DNA from 3 places in the Cohnella sp. GCM10012308 genome. Region 3 is predicted to be linked to each of the others. Evidence: riboswitches for the same ligand, from Rfam matches in the RefSeq annotation. Region 3 holds a riboswitch; each other region holds the start of a gene.
The links. Region 3 has a riboswitch for cyclic di-AMP ahead of ACFOTD_RS24935 (HAD family hydrolase). Riboswitches for the same ligand answer to the same signal wherever they lie in the genome.
Positions count from the first base shown of each region.

Region 1: it holds a riboswitch for cyclic di-AMP, as region 3 does, so the genes downstream of both, ACFOTD_RS05535 (C40 family peptidase) here and ACFOTD_RS24935 (HAD family hydrolase) in region 3, are expected to answer to the same signal.
Region 2: it holds a riboswitch for cyclic di-AMP, as region 3 does, so the genes downstream of both, ACFOTD_RS15025 (TrkH family potassium uptake protein) here and ACFOTD_RS24935 (HAD family hydrolase) in region 3, are expected to answer to the same signal.

Region 1 is NZ_JBHRYU010000003.1:31,549-35,726, forward strand. It holds gene ACFOTD_RS05525 (M1 family metallopeptidase) at 1-1,053, shown strand, start outside; gene ACFOTD_RS05530 (hypothetical protein) at 1,070-1,888, shown strand; cyclic di-AMP (ydaO/yuaA leader) riboswitch at 2,224-2,367, shown strand; gene ACFOTD_RS05535 (C40 family peptidase) at 2,373-2,840, shown strand; gene ACFOTD_RS05540 (hypothetical protein) at 3,023-4,178, opposite strand, start outside.
Region 2 is NZ_JBHRYU010000011.1:180,180-184,357, reverse strand. It holds gene ACFOTD_RS15030 (hypothetical protein) at 1-1,015, opposite strand, end outside; cyclic di-AMP (ydaO/yuaA leader) riboswitch at 1,289-1,436, shown strand; gene ACFOTD_RS15025 (TrkH family potassium uptake protein) at 1,518-2,861, shown strand; gene ACFOTD_RS15020 (TrkH family potassium uptake protein) at 2,898-4,178, shown strand, end outside.
Region 3 is NZ_JBHRYU010000028.1:77,494-81,671, reverse strand. It holds gene ACFOTD_RS24940 (methyl-accepting chemotaxis protein) at 1-816, opposite strand, end outside; cyclic di-AMP (ydaO/yuaA leader) riboswitch at 1,009-1,160, shown strand; gene ACFOTD_RS24935 (HAD family hydrolase) at 1,307-1,984, shown strand; gene ACFOTD_RS24930 (mannitol-1-phosphate 5-dehydrogenase) at 2,141-3,328, shown strand; gene queF (preQ(1) synthase) at 3,416-3,913, opposite strand; gene queE (7-carboxy-7-deazaguanine synthase QueE) at 3,927-4,178, opposite strand, start outside.

The sequences.
Region 1 (4,178 bases), on a different contig from region 3:
GACTCCTTCTCCTCGGCCGGCGTGCCCGGCGTGCGGATCAAGCTGTACCTGGACCCGCTGCACGCAAAGCAGGAGGAGCGCTACATGCACGCGGCCAAATCCGCGCTGGCAAAGCTCGGCGAATGGTACGGCGACTATCCGTACACGACGCTCTCCATCGTTATCCCCCCTGCCGACGCGGAGGGCGCGGGCGGCATGGAATATCCGACGCTCGTCACCGGCGCGGCGGCAAAGGACGACAATCCGGGGTACGAGCTCGAGCGCACGCTGGTGCACGAGATCGCGCATCAATACTGGTACGGCATCGTCGCTTCCAACGAATTCGAGGAGGCTTGGCTGGACGAGGCCTTCACGTCCTACACCGAGGATAAGCTGATGGCCGCCATCTACGGCGTCTCGGCCCGCACGCCGATCGAGTCCCTCTACATGACGAACCCGCTGCCGCTCAAGCTCGACGCCTGGAATTACGGAAGTTCGGACGCTTACGCCGAAAACGTATATATGCGCGGCAAACTCGTACTCAAAGCGATCGAGGCCAAAACCGGGGAAAAAACGATGTCGAAGATCATGCGGACTTATTTTCAAAAATACCGCTTCAAGCACCCCGACAGCCAAAGCTTCCAGCGTGTCGTCGAAGCCGTAACCAAGGATGACTGGAAGGATTTCTTCCAGGCCTACGTGTACCGGGGAGAGTCGGCCGACTTCGCGGTAGCCTCCATCCGCACGGAGCCGGACGGCGAGGGCGGCTATCAGTCCATCGTCCTGCTCACGAGGACCCAGGGCAGCCCGCAGGCGGCGACGGTGCAATTCGGCTTCAAGGACGGCAAAACCGTACGCAAGACGTGGGACGGCATTCAGAGCCACATCCAGATCCGCCTGCAGTCGGCATCGCCGTTGTCGTACGTGGCGGTCGATCCGATGCTCGACATCGTGCTCGATCACAGCCGTTACGACAACTATCTGAAGGCCGAAGCGCCCGCGCGCAAGCGGACCAAGCTCGACGTGACGCTAGGACAGCTGATCGACGCGATCGTCGGCAGCATGGCCTGGTGATGGAGGAGGAAGCGACATGAACGACGCGATCCGAAAAGGCTGGGAGACGACCAAGCGACACAAATTCGTACTCGTCGCCTTATTCCTTTACCGCCTGTTGTGGGGATTTTTCCTCTACCGGTTTATCGATTCGGTCGTGGCGCCAATCCTGACCCGGTATCCCGACGAACATCCGCTCGGCGCGGCAGCCAAGCAGCTTTTTGCGATCGAAGCCCAGTTCCGTCTGCTCAAGACGGGTCTGGCCGATCGCACGCTGCTCATGCTGGGCTGTATGCTCCTCTTCCGCATGCTGATCACGCCGATTCTGAATGCGGGACTTTACTACTCCTTCACCCATGCCGAGGAGCAGGGCGGCACCCAAGTGCTCAAGGGCATCCGCCGGTCGTGGAAAAAGGTGTCCTTGCTCTACGGCACCGAGAAGCTGATCGCCCTGGCGCCGGCGATCTGGCTGATTCCGTTCGGACGGAACGCATACATGGAAATGCCCGACGCCGCTTCATGGCTCGGACAGATGCTCCCTTACGCCGCGGGCTGGGCGCTCTGGATGCTGGCGGTGCATCTCCCCTTCTTATTCATGCAGTTCAGCGCCGCCGCAGGGGACAGCCCTTGGCAGGGCGCGCTTCGCTCGATAAGCCGCCTGCTCCCCCTGCTCGGCGTAACCCTTTTGCTGCCGCTGCTCTCCCTGCTCGGTTCCGCCGCCGTATCCGGCGCCACGCTGATCTGGACGGGCTTGCTCGCGATCGCGCTGAACCAGGCGTTCCACTTCGTCCGGTCGATGATCGCGCTCTGGACGGCGGCCTGCCAGCATCGCTTGTGGCAGCGCGAACAGGCTTAAAATAACGCTTATAAACAGAAAAAGACGGCGCGCCGTTCATCGGATGATGAGCGGCGCGCCGTCTCTTTTTTTTTGCAGGCTATTAATATCGGTCGAGAGGGCGGCATAGACTACGTTCATACTCTTGCGACTGCAGCCTTGTCGAAGACTTGCGTCCTCTTAATCTTTCTCATTTATTCATAGGCTTGGCCTTTCGCGGGCGCAAACCCCGCATCCCTTGCTGTGATTGGGTTATGAGACTTCGCCAGCATATTCCTTTTGATTTGGGACATTAAGGATTTCTAATCTTGAAGGAGCAGGAGTTGGGGCCTAAAAATCGAATTTCTAAAGCTAAGGTGCGAAAACTGCCGAATTCCCGCGCACTGGGAAACGGGGGAACCAGTCTTTACCGGGTGAATTGGCTTTGCCTCGCGCAGAAGCCATAGGGAACCTTCAACCGAACCCTCCAGCTAACCTCGTAGGCACTTGGAAGGAGCTTCTTGTTTTGCGCAAAGTTACTGTACTTCTACTTGCTTTAACCTGCCTCCTGGCTTTCCAGTTGGGCAGCGCGTCCGCAGCTTCCAAGCTCGACTCGACCGTCTCCAAGCTGATCGGCATCGACTACGATTACGGCGGCACGACGACTAGCGGCTTCGATTGCTCCGGATTCACGGCTTATGTTTTCAAGAAGTTCGACGTCAAGCTGCCTCACTCGTCCAAAGGCCAATTCGCCATGGGCGACAAGGTCGCTCGCGACGATCTTCGTCCGGGAGATCTCGTATTCTTTAATACGAGCGGCGAAGGCGTGTCCCACGTAGGCATCTATGTCGGCGACAACAAATTTGCGCACTCGGCTTCCAAGGGTGTTACGATCTCGGATCTGGATGAAAAGTATTACGCGAAGCGCTATGTCGGCGCTCGCCGTGTAATGGACTCCGACACTTACACGTCCGTGGCAATCGATCACGTGTAAACTCGGCTGAAGTGGAATGGCTTAGGCAAAGACCCGCCCCAAAGCGGGTCTTTGCTGCTGCTTGGAGTGAATGGAGAGGTTACTTAGGTTGTACCCCCCCGTAAAGATTTCGAAACAGGCTTTGCGTAAAAAGTTGCACGAAAAACGGGCTTTGGCGTCGTATGCCAAAGCCCGTTTTTTCGTCATTTTTTCCAGGGGAATTCCGCGCCGAGCCGTTCGGCTTCCTCCGGCTTCACCCGGCCGCCGTAGCGCGCTCTGCCATACAGCTCGCCGAGCTGACGGGACGCGCTCGCCAGCCAACCTCGGGATGCCGTTTCCGGCGTACGGGCCCGGGGCGCTTCGTTTTGAACGCGCCACGCCTCGATCGCCCGGAGCGTCTCCGACGGCGTAAGCGATTCGCGGTGCGCGTATCCTTCTTTGACCGCATCGGCGATGAGCGCGGCATATAGACTTCTGACCTTGTCCTCCGCCGACATCGCCGTCCACTCCTCGCGCCCGAGCGCGCGTTTCGCTTTCGACCGATTCCGCGAGAACAGTCTGCCCAGCAGCTTTTCTCCTTGGAGCAGGCTCTCTCGTTCTTCGGTGTAACCGAGATCCGCCTCGGCCGCGCGCCGCCCCGCGAGCAGCCTGCCGTACCACGCTTTCAGACGATCGGAGATGCGCCGCCACCAGACGGCGCTGAGCAAATATCGCCGCGCCAGACGATAAACGACGGCAAGCGCCAGCAGCGCGAGTACGACATACAGCGCATACTCGAGCCATACCCACAGCCGTCCGGTGCCTCCCTCCTGCGGCGGGAACGCCGGCGGCTGCGCGGACTGCACGGGTTCGGGCGTCTGTTCGGGGGCAGGTTCGCCCGCCGGGACGCGCGAGACCAACCAGCGGATGAGCCGAAGGACCTGCGGCCAGATCGGAAGTCCCGCAAACGGGAGAAAGACGAGCGCGACGACGATGCCCCACAACGCGAGGTACCGCTTGCCCGCGGCGGCAAGCCGTCTCGTGACGAGACCGGCATGAAGACCGGCTTCGGCCAGCGACTTCGACTGCTGAAAATATAGCGCCGCCGCCAGCCAGGCGATGCCCGCGGCGAGCAGCAGCGGCTTCGCGCCGTCTGCAATGCCAAGCGGCGATGCCGCCGCGAGGACGATCGCGTGGAGGCCGACCGCGACGGCACAGCGTACGCTGCGCGCCCAGTCGAAGCGGGCGATCCACGACAGGAAACCAAGCGGCAGCACGAGCCAGAGCAGCCGCCAGTCTACGGCGCTTGCGGCGGCGATGAATGCCGCGACGAGCGCCAAGTGAACGAGCGACGCCGGCAGCTTGCCGCGCAGCACCGAG
Region 2 (4,178 bases), on a different contig from region 3:
CGTCCTGCCAGCGCGGCCACAGCGAGCGGCCCATCGAGCGCCACAGGCCGTCGCCGCCGACGGCGGCGAAGTACGTGAGCAGCGCTTGAATGAAAAGAATAACGACGTTCGTGACGAGCAGCGCCGACACGTTGCTCTCCGAAGCGATCGCGTTCATGTCGACGGACGAAGCACGCAATCCGGGGCGCAGATTAAACATGAACCCTGCGTACATGACGAAGAAAGCCGCCGACAGGAACAGCCCGCGTTTGAACGATGTCCATCCCCGGCAGGTCGCGGCATAAATAACGGCAAGCACGAACATGACGATCTGCGGCAGCAGGAAGCCCGTCATCGATAGCTTATCGGCAATCTTGCGCTGCTGCGCAAGCTCGTCCGCGAATGCCTGGGGCAGCGCGTACCGGTAAGTAAGCACCTTGTCTGGCTTTACGAGCAGCTGCACGTGCGCGTCCGACAAGCCGGACTTGCGGCTCTGCAGGATGACCGAGCCGCCTTGCGTCAGGCTGCCGGTAGGCTCCCAGGCCGATGCGTCGTAGTCGGGCTGCGTCTTCAGCCAGGCGATCGCTTCTGCGGTCCGCGCGTCTGCGTCGCTTGCGGCCGCTTTGTCCGCATCGGTCAAGGCATCGCCGACACGCGCCCAGCCGACGACCTCGCCCGATTCCATATGGACGGATACGCGGTCGACGCTGCCGTCGGCCGCATGGATATCGACCGCGTAGACGTCCGTCGGGTAACGCGCATCCCAGTCGCGGTCGTATTCGTCGGTCAGCTTGTGCTTGGTCATATAGGCTGCCATGCGGTCGTCGCCTACATGCGTGATCGTCGCGTCGGACCCTTCGCCAAGATCCATTCCCCAGTGCGCCGAGGCGTAAGCCAGGCCGATCCGCTTTGCCTCGCCGCGGCTGATCGCGGCCGATTCGCCTTTCATAGCCGGCGCGATCGCAGGCAATACTTGCATGAATAGGAAGATAAGAAGGCCGATTCCCGCGGCGACAGCCCATTTGGATGATCTCAAATTATCCACTCCGATTCCGAATTGATCTGAAAAAGCGTATACATCGTCTTTTTATCCGCAATAGCTGGTCCTTCCGCTTATTATCGATAGGAATTGAAGCCAAAACAAGAGAAAGAGTTAGAATCCCCGTAAAAAAGCTGTTACACGGCCTAATAACGTCCGTATATCCTCATACAAGGCGATTTTTCGCATTTCTGCTGTTGTGCGTACCTATCGGACAGACTATAATGCGGTGTAATGTTTTTTATGGAAACCGAACCATCGTGTCTTCATCATACTACCCAGCCGAATTTCCGCAAAGAAAACGGGGGAACCACTTAAGCTTTTCCGGGGTGAATTCCGCGCGCGTCAAGCGCCGGATAGGGCAGCCTGATCTGGCCCGAACCCGTCAGCTAACCTCGTAGGCTGCCAGACAGGATCGCCGTGCGCCAAGGCACTGGAGCTCCAGTGTCTTTTTTTGCGCGCTTTTTCAACCGTTTGCCGACATGAGGTGAATCGTACTTTGCTTAAAAAAATCATCGGCTGGCTATATGCTTCCCCGCCTCGGGTGCTGACGATCGGCTTCGCCGTCATTATCGCGGTCGGCGCGCTGCTGCTCAGGCTCCCGATCTCCACGGTGTCCGGCGAGCCGACGCCTTGGCTAGAAGCTTTTTTCGTCTCCAGCTCCGCGACCTGCGTGACGGGTCTGATGCGGCTCGATACGATCGCCTACTTCTCCGTCTTCGGCCGTTGGGTCATGCTCGTGCTCGTACAGCTCGGCGGCCTCGGCTTCATGACGATGGGGACGCTGTTCGCGTTTTTCGCCGGACGACGCCTCTCGCTCAAGGACCGTCTCGTGCTGCAGGAAGCGATGAACCAGGGCAGTCTCGAAGGCATCGTCCGGCTGGTGAAGCGCGTCCTTATCTATGCGCTTTGCATCGAGGCGGTCGGCGCACTGCTGTTTACCTTCCGGTTCATGCACGAGATGCATTTCCGGCAGGCGCTCTATTACGGCGTATTTCACAGCGTTTCTTTTTTCAATAACGGCGGCTTCGACCTGTTCGGCAACTTCCGCAGCATGGCCGGGTATGTCGGAGATCCTTATATGAACCTGCTCTCGATCGTGCTCGTCGTGCTCGGCGGCGTAGGCTTTGTCGTCCTCTCCGACCTGGTCGAGCTGCCGACGCGCCGCAAGCTGTCCTATCATTCCAAAGTCGTGCTCTGGGTATCGGCGTTCCTCATCGTGCTCGGCACGGTCACGATCCTGATCTTCGAGTATACGAACGAGCTCACGTTCGGGCCTTTATCCTTCGGAGACAAGCTGCTCGCGGCCGCGCTGCAGTCCGTATCCACCCGTTCCGCCGGCGTCAGTACCGTCGACATCGGCTCCCTGCGGGACGCGACGCAGTTTGCGATGGTGCTGCTCATGTTCGTCGGCGCCTCGCCCGGCTCCACCGGCGGCGGCATCAAGACGACGGCGTTCGCGGTGCTCGCGGCCGCCGTCTGGGCGATGCTTCGCGGCCGTACCGACGTCGTGCTGCTCGGACTGCGCATCGAGCGGGCCAAGGTCAACCGCGCCATCACGGTCACGATGCTGTCGCTGGCCATCGTCATCACGTCCGTCATGATCCTCTCGATTACCGAGAAGCAGGCGTTCCTGCTCATTCTTTTCGAGGTCATGTCCGCCTATGCGACGGTCGGATTGTCCGCCGGGATCACCGGGGACTTGACTGCCTTCGGCCAGATACTCATTATCGTCCTCATGTTCATCGGGCGTCTCGGTCCGCTGACGATGACGTACGCGCTGGGCACCAAGTCCGGACGCACGCTGTACCGCGAGGCAGAGGGCCGCATCATTATCGGGTAAAACCATGGTAAGGAGGGGAGACGCTTGCACAAAAAAATGTACGCTTGGCTGGTCGCCTCTCCTCCGCGGACGCTGGCGCTCGGCTTTGCCTTCATCATCGGCCTGGGCTCCTTCCTGCTGCAGCTGCCCGCCGCTTCGAGCGTCGGCGCGCAGACACGCTATATAGACGCGCTATTCACGGCGACTTCCGCGACCTGCGTCACCGGCCTGGTCGTCGTCGACACCCACGACCACTACTCGATGTTCGGTCAGATCGTCATCCTGGCCATGATCCAGATCGGCGGTCTCGGCTTCATGTCCATGGCGACGTTGTTCGCGATTTTCCTGAAGCGGCGCATCTCGCTCAAGGAACGGCTGATTCTCCAGGAAGCGCTCAATCAAAGCAGCATCGAGGGCATCGTACGGCTCGTCCGCCGCGTCGTGCTGTACGCGCTGTCGATCGAAGCCGTGGGCGCCCTGCTGTTCATGGCCTGCTTTCTTAGAGATATGAGTCCGGGGAAGGCGTTATACTACGGGATCTTCCACGCGGTATCCTTTTTCAACAATGCGGGGTTCGACCTGATGGGTGGCTTCCGCAGCCTCACTGTTTATGCGGGCGATCCCTGGGTCAACCTGATCGCGATGGCGCTGATCGTGACGGGGGGGCTCGGCTTCGTGGTGCTCTCGGACTTGACGGACCTCCGGGGCGGTCGCAGGCTGTCCCTGCATTCCAAGGTGGTCCTGAGCATGTCGGGATCGCTGATTCTGTTCGGAGCGATCGTCATATTCGCTTTCGAATACTCGAATCCCGGCACGATGGGACCGTTAAAAACGGGTACTAAAATTTTATCTGCGTTTACGCAGTCGGTCAGTCCCCGTACCGCCGGGATCAATACGCTCAATTTGACTGATTTGCGGCAGGCGACGCAATTTTTCATCATTATCCTGATGTTCATCGGCGCGTCTCCGGGCTCGACGGGCGGCGGCATCAAGACGACGACGTTCGCGGCGCTTCTTGGCGCGGTATGGGCCATTATACGCGGGCGGGAGGACGTCGTCATGTTCCGGTACAGGCTTGCGCAGGAACGCGTCTACAAGGCGTTGACGCTGACCTTGCTCGCGCTGGCGCTGGTGCTGGGCGCGACGATGATCCTGTCGACGACGGAGGACCATCATTTTCTCATGATCCTGTTCGAGGTCGTGTCCGCCTTCGGGACGGTCGGGCTGACGATGGGACTCACGACGGATTTGAGCTTGTTCGGCAAGATCGTCATCATGCTGATGATGTTCGCGGGGAGGCTCGGGCCGCTCACGATCGGCTACGCGCTCGTGCCGAAG
Region 3 (4,178 bases):
GATGATTTTGGCGATGCCGACGGTGTCCGATACTCTGGCGAGCAGCTCGTCCACCGAGCTGGCCTGGCGGTCCGCCGTCTCCGTCCACAGGCGGAACAGTCCCAGCATCTGAGTCAAATCCTGCTGTCCGTGCTCGGCCAGCTCCGCAATCTCTAAGCTGCCGGTGCGGGATACCGACGCTTCGCCGGCAAGACGGTCGACCGATCCCCGAATGTCGCGCAGCATCCGTTCGGCTCCGCGTACGGTCGACATCTGGCGTCCGGCAAGCTCGCGCCGCAGCAGCCTCGAGAGCTGCAGCATGTCGCTTACCGTTAGGACGCCTGTAAAGGCACCTCCGCTCGTCATCATCACCGCATCGTAAATCCGCTCCTCGTCCCGCGACATGGCGCGGTCGATCAGCTCCTGCGGCGACAGGTCGGTCTCGGCGATCATCGCCTTGCTATCCATCAGCTTGGTTACGGGCTTGTCCGCGAACAGCGGCATGCCGTACAGCGAGCCGATCAATTTAAAGAAGCGATGACGCATGACGATGCCTGCCGGTTCGCCCGTCGTCTTCACGACAGCGACGCACTCGAGCTCATGGCGCCTGCGGAATAGCTCGGCCATCTCGCCGCAAGTCTGCTCCGGCGACACCTGCGGGCAGGAACGAATCCACTCCGCAAGCACGACGGACGGGTAATGCTTGGCGAATTCGACCGGCTCGACTTTTTGAACCGGCACGATTTCGGAAAGCTGCGTGCTTCGTTCTTCCGTTTTTAAGCGGGGCGCCTCTTCGGCAGCCCGGGATTTCGTCTTTTCTAATAGAAGCAAACTCATGCTCCCAGCCCCTTATCCGCTGATCTTGACCCGCTCAGTTTATCAGCGGCTTGTCAACACGGCGTTAGAAGAACAATGGAGAAATGTAAATTATCCCTTTTTTAATGAACTTCGTGATGACAGCGAATTCATTTTGAATGATACCGCATACATCGATTAACCAAACTTGACAGCCTTTGGATGGACCTTTAACATGGATGTAAGCTTAGTTTCCGGCACGGCCGGAGAGCGGGGGAACCACGTTTTGGGGCGAATCGAGACAGGATCGCAGGAGATCCGGTCAGTAGGGTACCATCTTACCCGAGTCCGTCAGCTAACCTCGTCAGCGTTTGAAGATGGGTCCATTAGATTTTCTAAATTTCATTTAGAATCCGCGGCCCTTCAGGTTTGAAGGGTCTTTTTATTTTCTGCCAGCGGCCCATCGCCGGCGTCCCCCCTCTCGCCGTTGTTCGGAAGAGCAGAATAACTTCATGGAGGGATTTGAAAACCTATGACTATCGCATCGCGAACAAAGGCTGTTATTTTCGATTTTGACGGTACGATCCTCGACACCGAGACTGCATGGTACGAAGCTTTTAAGTCCGCATACCGGGAGTACGAGGTGGACTTGTCCCTGGACATGTACGCCGGCTGCATCGGCACGAGCCTTCACAAGTTTAACCCCTATGAATATCTGATCACCGATCTCAAGCTGCCGATCGACCCGGATTTATTCCGCGAGTCGGTGCACGAGCTGCACGGCAAGCTGATGGAACGCGAAGAAATGCGACCCGGCGTTCTTCATTTCCTCAATAGCGCGAAGGCGGCCGGACTCAAGATCGGTCTTGCCTCGAGCTCTCGCAGGGAATGGGTCGAGACCCATCTCAAGAAGCTGGGCATCTACGACTACTTCGATTGCATCCGCACGGCCGACGACGTCAGCGAAGTGAAGCCGAGCCCCGAGCTTTATTCGCAAGCTCTGCGTGCGCTCGGCGTGTCCGCCCTCGAGGCGATCGCGATCGAAGACTCGCCTAACGGCGCCAAAGCCGCCGAAGCCGCGGGCATTCGCTGCATCGTAACGCCTAATCCGTTGACCGAGCGTCTTGAATTCGGCGGCTGCCTGCGCCGGGTCGAATCGCTGTTGGAGCTGGATTTTCATCGAATCGTCAACGAGGCGGTTGCCGGCTGACCCCTTATATTTTCGCAATATTCTTACTATTTAATTCAAAAAATGATAAAGGGGAGAGGTCATTTGAGTGTTCGCTATGAAATTGTCGCTGCAAGGCATACTGAAAGGACATCCGCAAGAGCCTATCCGCGTCCGCGCAATCAAAAGCCGTTGGCCGTGCACTTCGGTGCCGGCAACATCGGCCGGGGATTCATCGGCATGCAGCTGTCAAAGTCGGGCTACGAGGTGTGCTTCGTCGCCCGCAACGAGACGCAGATTGCCCGCCTGAAGCAGCAACAGCAATATACAGTGACTTATGCGGACGAATCCGAACAGACCGAAGTGGTTCGCAACGTTACCGCCGTTCACATCAAGAATGGCGAGGAAGTCAAGCGCCGTATTCTCAACGCGGATATTTTAACCACCGCCGTAGGCGCCGCTTCGCTGCCGGCGATCGCCGCGACGATCGCCGCAGGCTTGGAGCTAAGATTGGCGACGCACAGCCATCCGCTGTATATTATCGCATGCGAAAATGCGGTCAGAGGAAGTACGCAGCTTAAAAAGCACATTTACGAAAAATTGTCCGCGGAAGGCCGCGCCCGCGCAGACCGCAGCGTTATCTTCCCCGATTCCATGATCGACCGCATCGTTCCCGCGCAGCCGAGCGACGATCCGCTCGCAATCAAGGTCGAGCCCTTTTACGAATGGATCATCGACCGCCATCCGCTGCGGCCTGACTTTCGCCGCATCCGCGGCGCCATTTTTGCCGACAAGCTCGAACCTTATATGGCGCGCAAGCTGTATACCGTCAACACGGGGCATTGTGTGGCCGCTTATCTGGGGCATCGGTCAGGTTGCCGTACGCTCCAAGAGGTGCTGAGGAGCGCGCCGCTGCGTCTCCTGGTCCGGCAGACGCTGGAGGAGACCGGGGAACTGCTCGTCCGTAAATACGGTCTGGACCGCGACGAGCATCGCCTTTATATCGACAAAACGCTGGAGCGCTTCGCCAATCCCGCGATTGTAGACGACGTCACGCGGGTAGCGCGTTCGCCGCTGCGCAAGCTGTCGCGCGGCGAGCGAATCGTTCGTCCGCTGCTGGAGGCGCATGAGCTCGGACTGGCCGTGCCGCATTTGACAGCCGCCGCGGCTGCTGGGATTTTGTACCGGTACGCCGGCGATCCGGAGTCCGTTCAGCTGCAGGACGCGCTGCGTGAGAACGGATTGTCCGCATTTATCGCGCAGCACATGGGCATTCCGGCCCGGCACGCGCTTCATGCCGAGCTTATCGCCGCCGTAGGCGAGCTGCGCACGCAAAGCGCAAGTCGCTTAAATAGCGCAAGTGACGCAAGTAGCGCCCATAGCTAAGACGTTAAAAGGAGCTGCACTGGCAGTCCGCGCGAGGCGGACAGTCAGGCAGCTCCTTGCGTATGATACGGCGGCTTTCCGTTCAACCTATCGGTTGTCCACCTTTTCCGGGTACAGATCGTGGTTCAGCAGCCGATGCTCGGCCATCGCCTCGTATTTGGTGCCAGGCTGTCCCCAGTTGCAATAAGGATCGATGGAGATGCCGCCTCTTGGCGTAAACTTCCCCCATACTTCGATATACCGGGGCGCCATCAGTTCGATGAGATCGTTCATAATGATGTTCATGCAGTCCTCGTGAAAATCGCCATGGTTGCGGAAGCTGAACAAGTATAGCTTAAGCGACTTGCTCTCCACCATCTTCACGTTCGGAATGTACGAGATATAGATCGTCGCAAAATCCGGCTGCCCTGTCATCGGGCACAGACTGGTGAATTCAGGACAGTTGAACTTGACGAAGTAATCCCGGCCCGGATGCTTGTTGTCGAACGATTCCAGCACCTCGGGCGCGTACGTGCTTGCGTATGAAGTGCCCTGGTTGCCGAGGAGCGATACGCCCGCCAGCTCTTCTTTGCTTCTTCCCGCCATGATCGCGGCCTCCTTATACGCCTTTCTTGTTCCCCCAGATCCAGGTGTGCAGCTGGGGCAGTACGTGTACGTCTCGCAGATCCGGATCGGCGACGACTCGATCGACCAGCCATTCATAACGCGCCAGCAAATAGGGCAGCAGCTGCTTGCGATCCTGCTCGTCGAGGCTACCGTTGCCTGCCTGCAAATAAAACGGAATGCCGGGAAAGCGCCGATGCACGTCAGCTGCGTAGGCCAGGTCATCCTCGTCAAAGACGACAACCTT